DNA from 4 places in the Nocardia sp. NPDC004711 genome. Region 3 is predicted to be linked to each of the others. Evidence: riboswitches for the same ligand, from Rfam matches in the RefSeq annotation. Region 3 holds a riboswitch; each other region holds the start of a gene.

Region 1 (2,951 bases), on a different contig from region 3:
GCCGAAGATCAGCGTGTAGGCGGTGAGCACCCATTGCCGGTCGCCGTCGCTGATGCCCAGGTCACGCTGGGCGAACGGCATGGAGATGGTGACGATGGTGGCGTCCAGCACCACCATCAGCTGGGCCATGGCGAGTACGCCCAGGGCCCACCAGCGCGCGGCTCCGCGCTGGTCCGAGCTGTGTGATCGGTCTTCGAGTGTTTCTGTCGCGGCGGTCATGTCGTCTCCTCACGGACGGTCCGGGACACCCTCGACAATCTTGACCCTCAAGGCCAATTGACGTCAAGAGAAATTTGTCGTGCTGCGACATTTGGCATAATGGGACGTGAGAAGCGCCCGAACCCCTACCATGGAGGTATGTCGGAGTTGTCAACTCACCTCGGTGTGATCGCACGTCACCGGCCGGGCCTGCGTGAGCGGAAGAAGGAACAGACCCGGGCGCGGATCATCGACGTCGCCCTGCGGCTGTGCGACGCCCAGGGCTTCGACGCCACCACCGTGGAACAGATCGCCGACGAGGCCGACGTCTCGCCGCGCACCGTGAACCGGTACTTCGACAGCAAGGAAGACATCGTCATCGCGCCCATCGCCGACTGGGCGCGGGCACACGCGGACGCGCTGCGCGAGCAGCCGAGCACCGGCAACGAGCTGAAAGCGCTGCTGGACAGCTTCCTGTCCATTGTGGACCGCGTCGTCGACCACGACGAACCGCTGCCCTTCCGCTGGTTCCAGCAGATGCAGCGCATCATCCGGTCCACCGCCGCGGTGCGGGCGTGCAGCATGGCCGCCACCGAGAACAAGACCGAGCAGACCGCGCAGGTGCTGGCCGAACGCCTCGGCACCACCGTCGCGGATCTGCGAGTTCGGCTGCTGCTCGGCACCTTCCACGCCATCATGCGGGCCGGCACCGAATCGGACTCCGATTCCGGCTTCGCCGACGAGCGTCTGATCGAGTCACCGCGCAGCATGGCGGAGGCCGTGGTCGGCGCGTATCACGAATTCGTGCGCACCTGCGCGGGGCCCGCTGTGGCCAGCCCCACTTCCGAAACAGCGGCGTCCGCCCGCTAGAATCGCGCAACAGGTCAAGAGCATCAGCGTTAAGGCCCCGGCTTGCTGATCGGCAACCCTCCAGCTGCGGTGGGGTGCTCCGGGTGCAGACCCGGCGTTCGAAGGCCGAACGCAAGCGCAACTAGGAGGTCTACCGAAATGTGTTGTTGTCGAAGCCCATTCGCCTCTCGGTAACGTCAAACTTCCGCCATTCGGCGACCTTGTTTTTGGAGCAGAACACATGAGTGACTCGACCGCGCCCGCGGCCGTCTCGGCTGACGGCACCCTGGATCCGGCCGGCTGGTCCTTCGAGACCAAGCAGATTCACGCCGGACAGGCTCCCGATCCGGCCACCGGAGCCCGCGCCCTGCCCATCTACCAGACCACCTCCTACGCCTTCCGCGACACCGATCACGCCGCCGCGCTGTTCGGGCTCGCCGAGCCGGGCAATATCTACACCCGCATCATGAACCCCACCCAGGACGCGGTGGAGCAGCGCATCGCCGCGCTCGAGGGCGGTGTGGCCGCGCTGCTGCTGGCCTCCGGTCAGGCCGCGGAAACCTACGCGATCCTGAATCTGGCGCAGGCCGGCGACCACATCGTGGCCAGCCCGCACCTGTACGGCGGCACCTACAACCTGCTGCACTACTCGCTGCCCAAGCTGGGCATCGAGGTCAGCTTCGTCGAGGATCCGGACGATCTCGAGCAGTGGCGCACGGCCGTGCGGCCCAACACCAAGGCGTTCTACGGCGAGACCGTCGCCAATCCGAGCAGCTCGGTGCTCGACATCCCCGGCATCGCCGAGGTCGCGCACGCGGCGGGCGTGCCGCTGATCGTGGACAACACCGTCGCCACGCCGTACCTGATCCAGCCGCTGCGACTGGGCGCGGACATCGTCGTGCACTCGGCCACCAAATACCTGGGCGGGCACGGCTCCGCGGTCGCGGGCGTGATCGTGGACGGCGGCAACTTCGACTGGACCGTGCGGGACGCGGCGGGTGAGTCCCGCTTCCCGGGTTTCACCACCCCGGATCCCAGCTACCACGGCGCCGTGTTCGCCGATCTCGGCGCACCGGCCTACGCGCTCAAGGCGCGGGTGCAGTTGCTGCGCGATCTGGGTGCGGCGGTGTCGCCGTTCAACGCCTTCCTCATCGCGCAGGGCATCGAGACGCTGAGCCTGCGCGTCGAACGGCACGTGGCCAATGCCCAGGCCGTGGCCGAGTTCCTGACCGAGCAGCCCGGCGTCGAGAAGGTCTACTACGCAGGACTGCCCAGCTCCCCGTGGTTCGAGCGGGGCAAACAGCTGGCGCCCAAGGGTGTCGGCGCCATCGTCTCCTTCGAGCTGGCCGGCGGCGTGGACGCCGGCAAGAAGTTCGTGGAGGCGCTGGTGCTGCACAGCCATGTCGCTAACATCGGGGACGTGCGCTCGCTCGTCATCCATCCGGCCTCCACCACGCATTCCCAGCTGACGCCCGCCGAGCAACTGGCTTCCGGTGTCACACCTGGTCTGGTCCGGCTGGCCGTGGGTATCGAGGGGATCGGTGACATCCTGGCGGATCTGCGCGCCGGACTGACGGCGGCGGCAAATTGACCGTGAACATCGAATCGAACACGTCCCGGCACGCGGCGGAGCTGCTGCTGCCGCCGCCCGACGGGACGCTCGGCAGCATTGCCATCGGGGATGTCGAGCTCGAGACCGGAGCCGTCATTCCCGATGTCACGCTGGCTGTGCAGCGGTGGGGCGAACTATCGGCGAACGCGGACAACGTGGTGCTCGTGGAGCACGCGCTGACCGGTGATTCGCACGTGGTGGGCCCCGCCGACGTGCACCACGGCCAGGCCGGCTGGTGGGACGGCATCGTGGGCCCCGGCGCGCCGGTGGACACCCACGAGTGGTGCGTCAT
Region 2 (2,951 bases), on a different contig from region 3:
AGTTGGATCGCACCGGTTTAGGCGGGGCATGCTCTGCGTATGAGCGATTCGCTGAAGGAGCGCGTGCGGCAGAAGCTGATACGGCAGCTCGAGGAGGATGGGCCGCCGGACCCCGATCAGGAGGACACCCGGCAGCTCTCGGTCCTGGGCGACCTCGATGCGCTCGAGGCGGTGGCCGACGACGATCCACTCGTCGAGGTGCTCGCGGCCCGCTACATGGTGCCCTGACCGTTTCCCGGCCGATTCAGAAACCGCAGGCAGACCCGCCCTCGGCCGAACTGCCGAAGGGGCGGGTCTCGGGGACCGGGTTCCAATGTCCTTCGGTGCGGGCGTAATTCCACGCCGGGCCGTGCGCCACCAGGGTCGCGATGGCCTCGACGAGGCGGTCGACGTCGGCGGCGGTGGTGCCCAGGCCGATGCTGGCGCGCAGGGCGGCATCGACACCGAGGCGGGACAGCAGCGGGTGAGCGCAGAAGCGGCCGTCGCGCACCCCGATGCCGTGCTCGGCGGAGAGGTAGGCGGCCACCTGGCCGGGCTCGAAGCCGTCGACGGTGAAGGCGACAATGCCGACCGCGTCGGTGCTGTCGCGCCAGATCCGCAGGAAGTTCACGCCCGGAACGGTTTTCAGGCCGTAGCGCAGGCGATGGGTGAGGTACTGCTCATGCTCGAGCACGGTGGTCTCGTCCAGCTCGGCGAGGGTGTCGCAGGCCGCGGCCAGGGCGGCGACGCCCAGCACGTTCGGGGAACCGGCCTCGTGGCGCTGCGGGGCGGGAGCCCATTCGACGCTCTCGGTGCTCACCGAGCGCACCGCGCCGCCGCCGGCCAGGTAGGGCTCGGCCGCGTCCAGCCAGTCCCGGCGGCCGGCCAGCACGCCCGCGCCGAACGGGGCATAGGTCTTGTGACCGGAGAAGGCCAGGTAGTCGATGCCGGTGGTGCGCAGGTCGATTCGGCGGTGCGGGGCCAGCTGGGCGGCGTCCACCAGGATGCGGGTGCCGCACTGGTGGGCGATCCAGGCCAGCCGCTCCAGCGGCAGCAGTTCGCCGGTCACATTGGAGGCGCCCGTAACCGCCAGCAGCGCAGCGGGTTTCGAGCACAGCTCGGCGACCAGCCGCTGGATGGTCTCCTCGATGGTATCCGCGACCGGAACCACCCGGCGGCCGCGCCGGGTCCAGGGCAGCAGGTTGGCGTGGTGCTCGACGTCCAGCACCACGGTGTCGCCGGGCACGCAGGCGGCGAGCAGGTTCAGTGAGTCGGTGGTGTTGCGGGTGAACACCACCACCTGGTCCTCGGCCGCGTTCAGGAAGCGGGCGACCGAACCGCGGGCCGACTCGTAGCAGTCGGTGGAGACCCGGGAGGCGTAACCCGCGCCGCGGTGCACGCTGGCGTAGTAGGGCAGCAGATCCGAGACCCGGTCGGTGACCTGCCGCAATGCGGGTGCGCTGGCGGCGTAGTCGAAGTTGGCGTAGCCGGCCGTCCCGCCCTGGACCAGCGGGACCCGCAGGTCACAGCCGGAGACATCGGCGAGGGCGGCACAGGTCTGGTCGGCGAAAGCAGTCATCACGAAATCCCGTCGGATTCATGGACGCGCGATCGGGAAAAGAGAAATCGATCGAGAGTCCGCGCTTGCCGCGCCCGGTCGGGCGTCGGCCCGGTCGTCACCCGGAGCACCCCACCGCGGAGGAGGGTTGCCGACCAGCAAGCCGGGGCTTCGCGCTGGTACTCATGACCTGATTGCAGAGACTGGCAGACGGCTCGCGGGCTTGTCAACCCCGCCCGGTCGTGGCGGCCGCCGTCACGATTTGCGGGCCGCCCCGCAGCGTTCCAGGTCGGGCACCCGGACGTCGCGCCCGATCGGGTCGAGATAGCTCGCGGTGTACTCCGGTCCGCCCGCTTGCTCGACCTCGCACCAACCGTGGTCGGCCAGCAGTGCCGGGACCTGGTCCGGAAGCATACCGAAGGTCCAGAGTCGTTGCCGCGCCACGAATCTGCGGTAGGTGGCGGCGCAGCCCTGGAGGTTGGTGCCGTCCAGAAAGTCCTGCCGGATGTAGCTGAAGATGAGCTCGCTGCCGGTGGGGGCCTCGGCGAGAGCTGAAAAGGTGTCGCGCACAGCGGGTTCGGTCAGGTACTGCGTGACGCCCTCCCAGAGGGAGAGGGTCCTCGCGTCGGTGCGGTAGCCGTGCTCGGTCAGCGCGGTGCCGAGGTCATCGGTTTCGAAGTCGATCGAGACCTGAGTCACGCTGTCGGGCAATGCTATTCGCTTCCGCTTCTGGGCGATGTTGATCGGCAGATCCACTTCGAAGGCGGGAAGTCCGGCGGGCGCCGCCAATCGGGTACGCCTTGGTGTCGAGTCCCGCGCCGAGTACCACGATCGCCTCGATGCCGTGGGCGATCGCAGCTCCGGTCCAATCGTCGAAATACCGTTTGCGGCAGGTGAGGCTCTCCCAGGCGCCGACTCCCTCTCGGCTCATGCCCGAGCGCAGTAGGCGTCGCCCGGCGGGTCGGCGCGCGATCGACCGCCACGCGGCGGGCAGGCTGCGCACGACATGCTGGAGCGTCGCCGGTCGGTGTGACGAACGGCGCGACCGTTGTGACTCGCAGCCGCCTTCCAGAGGGCAGGGGTGCCAATCAGGTTGGGGATAACCGGATCTCACCGGGTTCCCGGGCAGTATGGAGCGGCCGGCCTCCGGCCGTCCCCACCTGGTGCTCCAAGCGCGTCCGCAGGCCCATCGGCGCAGGTAGCATGGGCTGCGCCCGCGCGTGTGATGTGCAGTTCGCACGATGTCGCGCCGCGGGGCGTCTGCTGCAAGTTCGGTTCTTCCGGATCTTCCCGACCACGTGGCCGCACGGCCTGGATACAGGGAGGTATTCACATGAAGGCGATCGTGGTGACGGACCGGGCCGCTGGAACGGCCGGGATGACGTTGGTGGAGCGGCCCGATCCGGATGCGGCG
Region 3 (2,951 bases):
GATCACCAGCAGGCCGAAGGTGATCAGATCCCGGTAGCCGTCACCGAACCAGTAGATGCCGAAAGCCTCCACCAGCCCGAGCACGAAGCCGCCGATGACCGCGCCCGGAATCGACCCCAGCCCGCCGATGGTCGCGGCCACGAAGCCGGTCATGCCGACGATGCCACCGCTGGTCGGCGAGATGTTCGAGTTGTAGAGGCCGACGAAGATGCCCGCCAGCCCGCCCAGTCCGGAGGCGATGGCGAAGGCCAGCGCCTGCACCCGGCCCACACCGATGCCCATCTGCGCGGCGGCGTCCGGGTCCTGCGCGGTAGCGCGAATGGCCAGGCCGTGGCGGCTGTAGCGCAGGAACGCCCACAGTCCCGCCATCACCGTGAGGGTGAGGGCGAACATGACCACATCGGAGGTGCCGAACCGCACGCCGCCGGCCCGGAAGTTGTTGGTGGGCAAAACCTCTGGGAAGGGCCGGGTGTCGGGTCCGAATACCAGGGCGACCACGTTCTCGATGATCAGCCCGACCGCCACCGTCGCCAGCAGGGCGGCAATGGCCGGGGCCCGCCGCAGCGGCCGCACCGCCAGGATGTCGATGGCGACGCCGACCAGCGCCGTCGCCGCCACCACCACGATCAGCGCGGCCCACCAGGGCACGCCGTGCTGGGCGATCAGCCACCAGCCCAGCACCGAACCGAACGCGAAGATCGAGCCGTGCGCGAAGTTGATGACATTGCTGACCCCGAAGATGAGGGTGATGCCCACGGCGATGAGCGCGTACGCATTGCCGTGCACCAGACCCGCGATGAGCGTGTCGAACATCTATTTGGCGCTTCCGACCGGCACGAATTTGCCGCTGCGCAGTTCCAGCTCGATCGGCTTCACGCCGGTGGGCCGTCGCGTCTGCTGATCGAAGGCGAAGGTGCCCAGCCCGATTCCGTCGAAGTCCTTGATCTCGCGCAGGCCCTTCAGCACGCCCTCGCGAGTGGCGCCGCCGGTCTTGGCGGCCTTCACCAGCACGTTCAGCGCGTCGTAGGCGTAGACGTTGAAATCGCCGGGGTCCGTGTTGAACTTGGCCCGGAACTTGGTGACGAAGCTCTGGATCTTGGGGCTCGGATCCGACGGCGTGAAGACGCCGTTCACGATGTCGCCCTCGGCCGCCGCACCCGCCAGATCGATGAACTGCGGGGTGTTCTGGCCGGCGAAGAGCTGCCCGGTGAACCCGACATCACGCAGCTGCTTGACCACCAGCGCGCCGTCCGGGCCGTAGCCGAGGTGCACGAAGGCGTCCGGGTTGGCGTCGCGGCCCTTGATCAGCACCGGCCGGAAGTCCTGCGAATCCGGCAGGATGGCCGAGGAGTAGGCGATCTCGATGCCCTTCTCCTTGGCGAACTGCTCGAAGAATTTGAAAGCCTGCTTGCCCCAGTCGGTTTCGAGGTAGACGACGGAGACCTTCTTCGCCTTGGATCGCACCCACTCGGCATTGCGCTCCATGTACACGTCCAGCGTGATGGAGGGGCTCCAGGAGTAGTCGCCGCCCTTGGTGAAATCCACCGAGGAGTTGGTGAACCCGTACTGCACCAGCTTGCCGCGGTTGTACACCGGCGAGGCCGCGATGGAGGCGGGCGAGGAGAAGTCGCCGAGCTCGGCGATGATGGACTTGTCGCCCACGAACTTGGTGGCGATCGGCACCGTCTGCTTCGGATCCGACTGCGAATCCTCCCATTTCAGCGCGACCTTCTTGCCGTCGATCCCGCCCGCCGCATTGATCTCGTCCAGGGCCAGGTCGAAGCCCTGCTGCCAGAGCCGCCCGTACTCGGCCGACCCGCCCGTCTTCGGGCCCGACACCCCGAAGTACACGGTGTCCGCCTTGCTGTCCGACGACTCGTTCCCGCACGCCGACAGCAGCCCCGCCGCCGCGGTCGCCGCCGCCACACCCACCAACACCCGGAATCCACGCGACCCGGACCAGTTCCTGCTCATTGCTACCTCTGCACTCGTGCACCGACACCGCGCCGGGGCATGGGGACTCGACCGCGACCGCCGAAGGCGTACGGTGCGGGAAAGAGAATCGCCCGCATGGAATTCGGGCGCCGGGCCTCAGCCGTTGGCCGGGCGGCATCCAGACATGGACCTGTGCTCCTTCGACTAGCGCTTGCGGGGTCCGCGTGGACGCCGCCTGGTCGTCACCCGGGGCACCCCACCGCCGCGCGAGGGTTGCCGATCAGCGAGCCGGGGCTCGAACATGCTGATACTCGTGACCGTGGGCAGAACGGTAGCCGCGGCCACCCCGCGCCGACACCATTCGAATCACCCTGATGCCAACGACCCGTCCGCACCGACGAGAGGAAAGCCCTTGCCACCCCTGCAAATTGCCGTCTGCGGCCCCAGCACCTGCACCGACTCCGAGTCCACGGCCGCCCGCGAGGTGGGCCGGCTGCTCGCCGCGGCGGGTGCGACCGTGCTGTGCGGTGGCGGTTCGGGCGTGATGGCCGCGGTCACCGAGGGCGCTTCCGGCGCAGGCGGACTCGTCCTCGGCATCCGTCCCGACACGGATCGTGACGCGGTCTGCCCGGGCCTGTCCGCGGCGATCTATACGAATATGGGTGAGGCCCGCAATACGATCCTGGTGGCCTCGGCCGACGCGGTCATCGTCATCGGCGGCTCGTGGGGCACCCTGTCCGAGCTGGCATTGGCGAACCACCGCGGTATCCCGGTCGTATCACTGCGCGGCTGGCAGGTACGCGATGCCGACGGCCACGCGGTCGACGCCTCGATCCCCGCCCTCGACCCCTCGCACGCCGTGGCCCTCGCGCTCGCCCCGCCGATCTATCCGTGAGCACCCGCACCGCGCGCGGCCGGTGCGCCGAGAGCGGTTGCGAGTCGGCCGGTTACGCGGCGAGGTGGGCGGTCAGCCAGCGCGGGAACTCGGTCAGATCGCCGAGCACCACATCCGCGCC
Region 4 (2,951 bases), on a different contig from region 3:
TTGCAGATCATGTCGACCTGCTTGGAGTGGCGGCGCGCGGCCTCGGAACCCTCGTCGTAGTCGATGTCCTCGGGGTCGACGATGACCTCGATGGTCGGGGAGTGGTCGAGTTCGCGCAGTTCGAGCGGGGTGAACTTGGCCTGGGCGGGCCCGCGGCGGCCGAAGACGTGGACCTCGAGGGCCTTGTTGTCCTGCAGGCCCTCGTAGACGTTCGGCGGGATCTCGGTGGGCAGCAGTTCGTCGCCGGTCTTGGCGAGCACGCGGGCCACGTCGAGGGCGACGTTGCCGACGCCGAGGACGGCGACCTTCTCCGCGTCCAGCGGCCAGGTGCGCGGCACGTCCGGGTGGCCGTCGTACCAGGACACGAAGTCGGCGGCGCCGTAGGAGCCGTCGAGGTCGATGCCCGGCACCTCGAGGGCGCGGTCGGCGTTGGCGCCGGTGGAGAAGATGACGGCGTCGTAGAACTGACGCAGGTCCTCGAGGGTGATGTCGACGCCGTAGTCGATATTGCCCAGCAGGCGGACCTGCGGCTTGTCGAGGACCTTGTGCAGGGCGGTGATGATGCCCTTGATGCGCGGGTGGTCGGGCGCGACGCCGTAGCGGATGAGGCCGAAGGGCGCGGGCATGCGCTCGTAGAGGTCGATGCTCACCTCGGCATCGGACTTCATCAAGGCATCGGCGGCGTAAATACCGGCCGGGCCTGCGCCCACGATCGCAATGCGTAGCGGGCGGGTCGCTGCACTCTGTTCGGTCATTCTTCCGCGCACCCTTTGGGTCGAAACTAACTTGTCGTCAAAACTCAGCCGTCGTTCTTAGCTTAGGCTAAGTTGACGCCCTGGCTTCGGTGACCGCCGTTGGCCCCCGACGCTGCAGCGTTGCTGCGTAGTCTTGCTATTCCCGCGCCTGGGGCGGAAATTCTGCTGATTCTATCGATGGCGCACGAGGCCCTTCACGCGCAGGGCCGTGAACTGTGGGAATGCCGAGGCCCGAACCGTGGGAACGCCGTGCCGGGCGCACGGCGGCGACCAGGCATGATCTACCCATGAGCGACGCCGAGGAGACAGCCGGGGAGACAGCGGTTCCGATCGATCAGAACGAGGCCCGCAGCATGTGGCCGTTCCTGGTCGCGGCGAGCGTCATCGCGGTCGTGATCCTGGGCATCGTGATCGCGACGCTGGTCTCGCCGGTTGAGAAGAATGTCACAGATTCCGATCGGCTCGCGGTGGCCGCGGGCAACTTCATCAAGTCCCGTAGCGAGACCGGCAAGTACGATCCGACCCTGTCCTGCAAGGGATTCGACGAGAATGCCTCGCCGCTCAAGGGCGCGGCCGCGACCGGGGCGACCGTCACGTTCGACAAGCTGGCCGACCCGGCCGTCGACGGCGAGAAGGCCACGGCGCAGGTCACTTTCACGGTCTCCGGCGCCCAGACCACCTCGACCTGGCACTTCACCCGGGAGAATTCCCGCTGGTTGGTCTGCAATTCCTGACAACGGCCGAAGTCGCGGCCGGGGTTTGACAGTGGGGCCGTTTTTTCGGCACTCTCAACCCAGGTCATGAGTACCAGCGTCAAGCCCCGGCTGGCTGGTCGGCAACCCTCCTCCGCGGCGGGGTGCTCCGGGTGACGACCTGGCCTCGCATCGGACAGCGGTGCGGCAAGTGCGGATTCACAGGAGGTACAAGTGAGCTACGCGGGTGACATCACGCCGAAGCAGGCGTGGGAACTGTTGCGGGACAACCCCGATGCGGTGCTGGTGGATGTGCGCACCGAAGCCGAGTGGCGGTTCGTCGGGGTGCCCGACACCAGCGGCATCGGCCGGCCGACCGCGCTGATCGAGTGGGTGGACGTCTCCGGCACGCCCAATGCCCGTTTCACCGATCAGCTGAAGCAGGCGCTCGGCGATCGCGGCCAGGACTCGGTCGCGCCGGTCATCTTCATCTGCCGCTCCGGACAGCGCTCCATCGGCGCGGCCACCGCCGCCACCACCCTCGGCATCGCCCCGGCCTTCAATGTGGTCGACGGCTTCGAGGGTGCGCTCGACGGTCAGGGGCATCGCGGCGGCACCGGCTGGCGGGCCGACGGCCTGCCCTGGCGTCAGTCATGAGTTTCGTGTCCGGCCGGATCGCAGGGAGGCAATCATGATCACCGGTGGTTCCTTCGACAAACCGCTCCCCGAGGGCGTCGGCCCCGCTACGCAGGCCGTGCGCGGCGGCACCCGGCGCTCGGGCTTCGACGAGACCTCCGAGGCGCTGTTCCTCAATTCGGGTTTCGTCTACGAGAGCGCCGAGGCGGCCGAGGCGTCCTTCACCGGCGATATCGAGCACTTCGTCTACTCCCGCTACGGCAACCCGACGGTCGCCATGTTCGAGGAGCGGCTGCGCCTGATCGACGGCGCGGAGGCCTGTTTCGCGACGGCCTCCGGCATGTCGGCGGTGTTCACCGCGCTGGGCGCGCTGCTCGCCGCGGGTGACCGCCTGGTGGCGGCACGCAGCCTGTTCGGCTCCTGCTTCGTGGTGGCCAACGAGATCCTGCCGCGCTGGGGCGTGGAGACCGTCTTCGTCGACGGCGAGGATCTGGACCAGTGGGAGCAGGCGCTGTCGGTGCCGACCCAGGCCGTCTTCTTCGAGACCCCCTCCAACCCCATGCAGACCCTCACCGATGTGCGCGCGGTCTCCGATCTCGCGCACGCGGCGGGCGCGAAGGTGGTGCTGGACAACGTCTTCGCCACCCCGCTGCTACAGCGCGGCTTCGACCTGGGCGCGGACATCACCGTGTACTCGGGCACCAAGCACATCGACGGGCAGGGCCGCGTCCTCGGCGGCGCGATCCTCGGACCGCAGGACTACATCGACGGCCCGGTGAAGAACCTGATGCGCCACACCGGTCCGGCGCTGAGCCCCTTCAATGCGTGGACGCTGCTCAAGGGTCTGGAGACCATGCCGCTGCGCCTG

What was found. A riboswitch is a leader RNA that binds a small molecule or an ion and turns the genes downstream of it on or off. The one in region 3 is predicted to bind S-adenosylmethionine.
Region 1: linked by a shared signal. The riboswitch ahead of ACWEKS_RS02550 (bifunctional o-acetylhomoserine/o-acetylserine sulfhydrylase) and the one ahead of ACWEKS_RS23620 (ABC transporter substrate-binding protein) in region 3 are both predicted to bind S-adenosylmethionine.
Region 2: linked by a shared signal. The riboswitch ahead of ACWEKS_RS09720 (aminotransferase class V-fold PLP-dependent enzyme) and the one ahead of ACWEKS_RS23620 (ABC transporter substrate-binding protein) in region 3 are both predicted to bind S-adenosylmethionine.
Region 4: linked by a shared signal. The riboswitch ahead of ACWEKS_RS20765 (rhodanese-like domain-containing protein) and the one ahead of ACWEKS_RS23620 (ABC transporter substrate-binding protein) in region 3 are both predicted to bind S-adenosylmethionine.

Annotation. Positions count from the first base shown of each region.
Region 1 is NZ_JBSGCB010000002.1:215,525-218,475, reverse strand. Features, by position in the region: gene ACWEKS_RS02560 (MFS transporter) at 1-219, opposite strand, end outside; gene ACWEKS_RS02555 (TetR/AcrR family transcriptional regulator) at 358-1,068, shown strand; SAM riboswitch class IV at 1,081-1,192, shown strand; gene ACWEKS_RS02550 (bifunctional o-acetylhomoserine/o-acetylserine sulfhydrylase) at 1,289-2,638, shown strand; gene metX (homoserine O-acetyltransferase MetX) at 2,680-2,951, shown strand, end outside.
Region 2 is NZ_JBSGCB010000008.1:67,210-70,160, reverse strand. Features, by position in the region: gene ACWEKS_RS09730 (DUF2752 domain-containing protein) at 1-21, shown strand, start outside; gene ACWEKS_RS09725 (hypothetical protein) at 40-228, shown strand; gene ACWEKS_RS09720 (aminotransferase class V-fold PLP-dependent enzyme) at 245-1,558, opposite strand; SAM riboswitch class IV at 1,615-1,728, opposite strand; gene ACWEKS_RS09715 (class I SAM-dependent methyltransferase) at 1,793-2,326, opposite strand; partial or broken gene ACWEKS_RS09710 (class I SAM-dependent methyltransferase) at 2,349-2,540, opposite strand; gene ACWEKS_RS09705 (NADP-dependent oxidoreductase) at 2,871-2,951, shown strand, end outside.
Region 3 is NZ_JBSGCB010000022.1:148,288-151,238, forward strand. Features, by position in the region: gene ACWEKS_RS23615 (ABC transporter permease) at 1-813, opposite strand, end outside; gene ACWEKS_RS23620 (ABC transporter substrate-binding protein) at 814-1,974, opposite strand; SAM riboswitch class IV at 2,138-2,254, opposite strand; gene ACWEKS_RS23625 (SLOG cluster 4 domain-containing protein) at 2,348-2,830, shown strand; gene ACWEKS_RS23630 (HAD family hydrolase) at 2,883-2,951, opposite strand, start outside.
Region 4 is NZ_JBSGCB010000019.1:76,993-79,943, forward strand. Features, by position in the region: gene ACWEKS_RS20755 (FAD-dependent oxidoreductase) at 1-755, opposite strand, end outside; gene ACWEKS_RS20760 (Rv0361 family membrane protein) at 1,043-1,489, shown strand; SAM riboswitch class IV at 1,552-1,667, shown strand; gene ACWEKS_RS20765 (rhodanese-like domain-containing protein) at 1,682-2,104, shown strand; gene ACWEKS_RS20770 (O-succinylhomoserine sulfhydrylase) at 2,139-2,951, shown strand, end outside.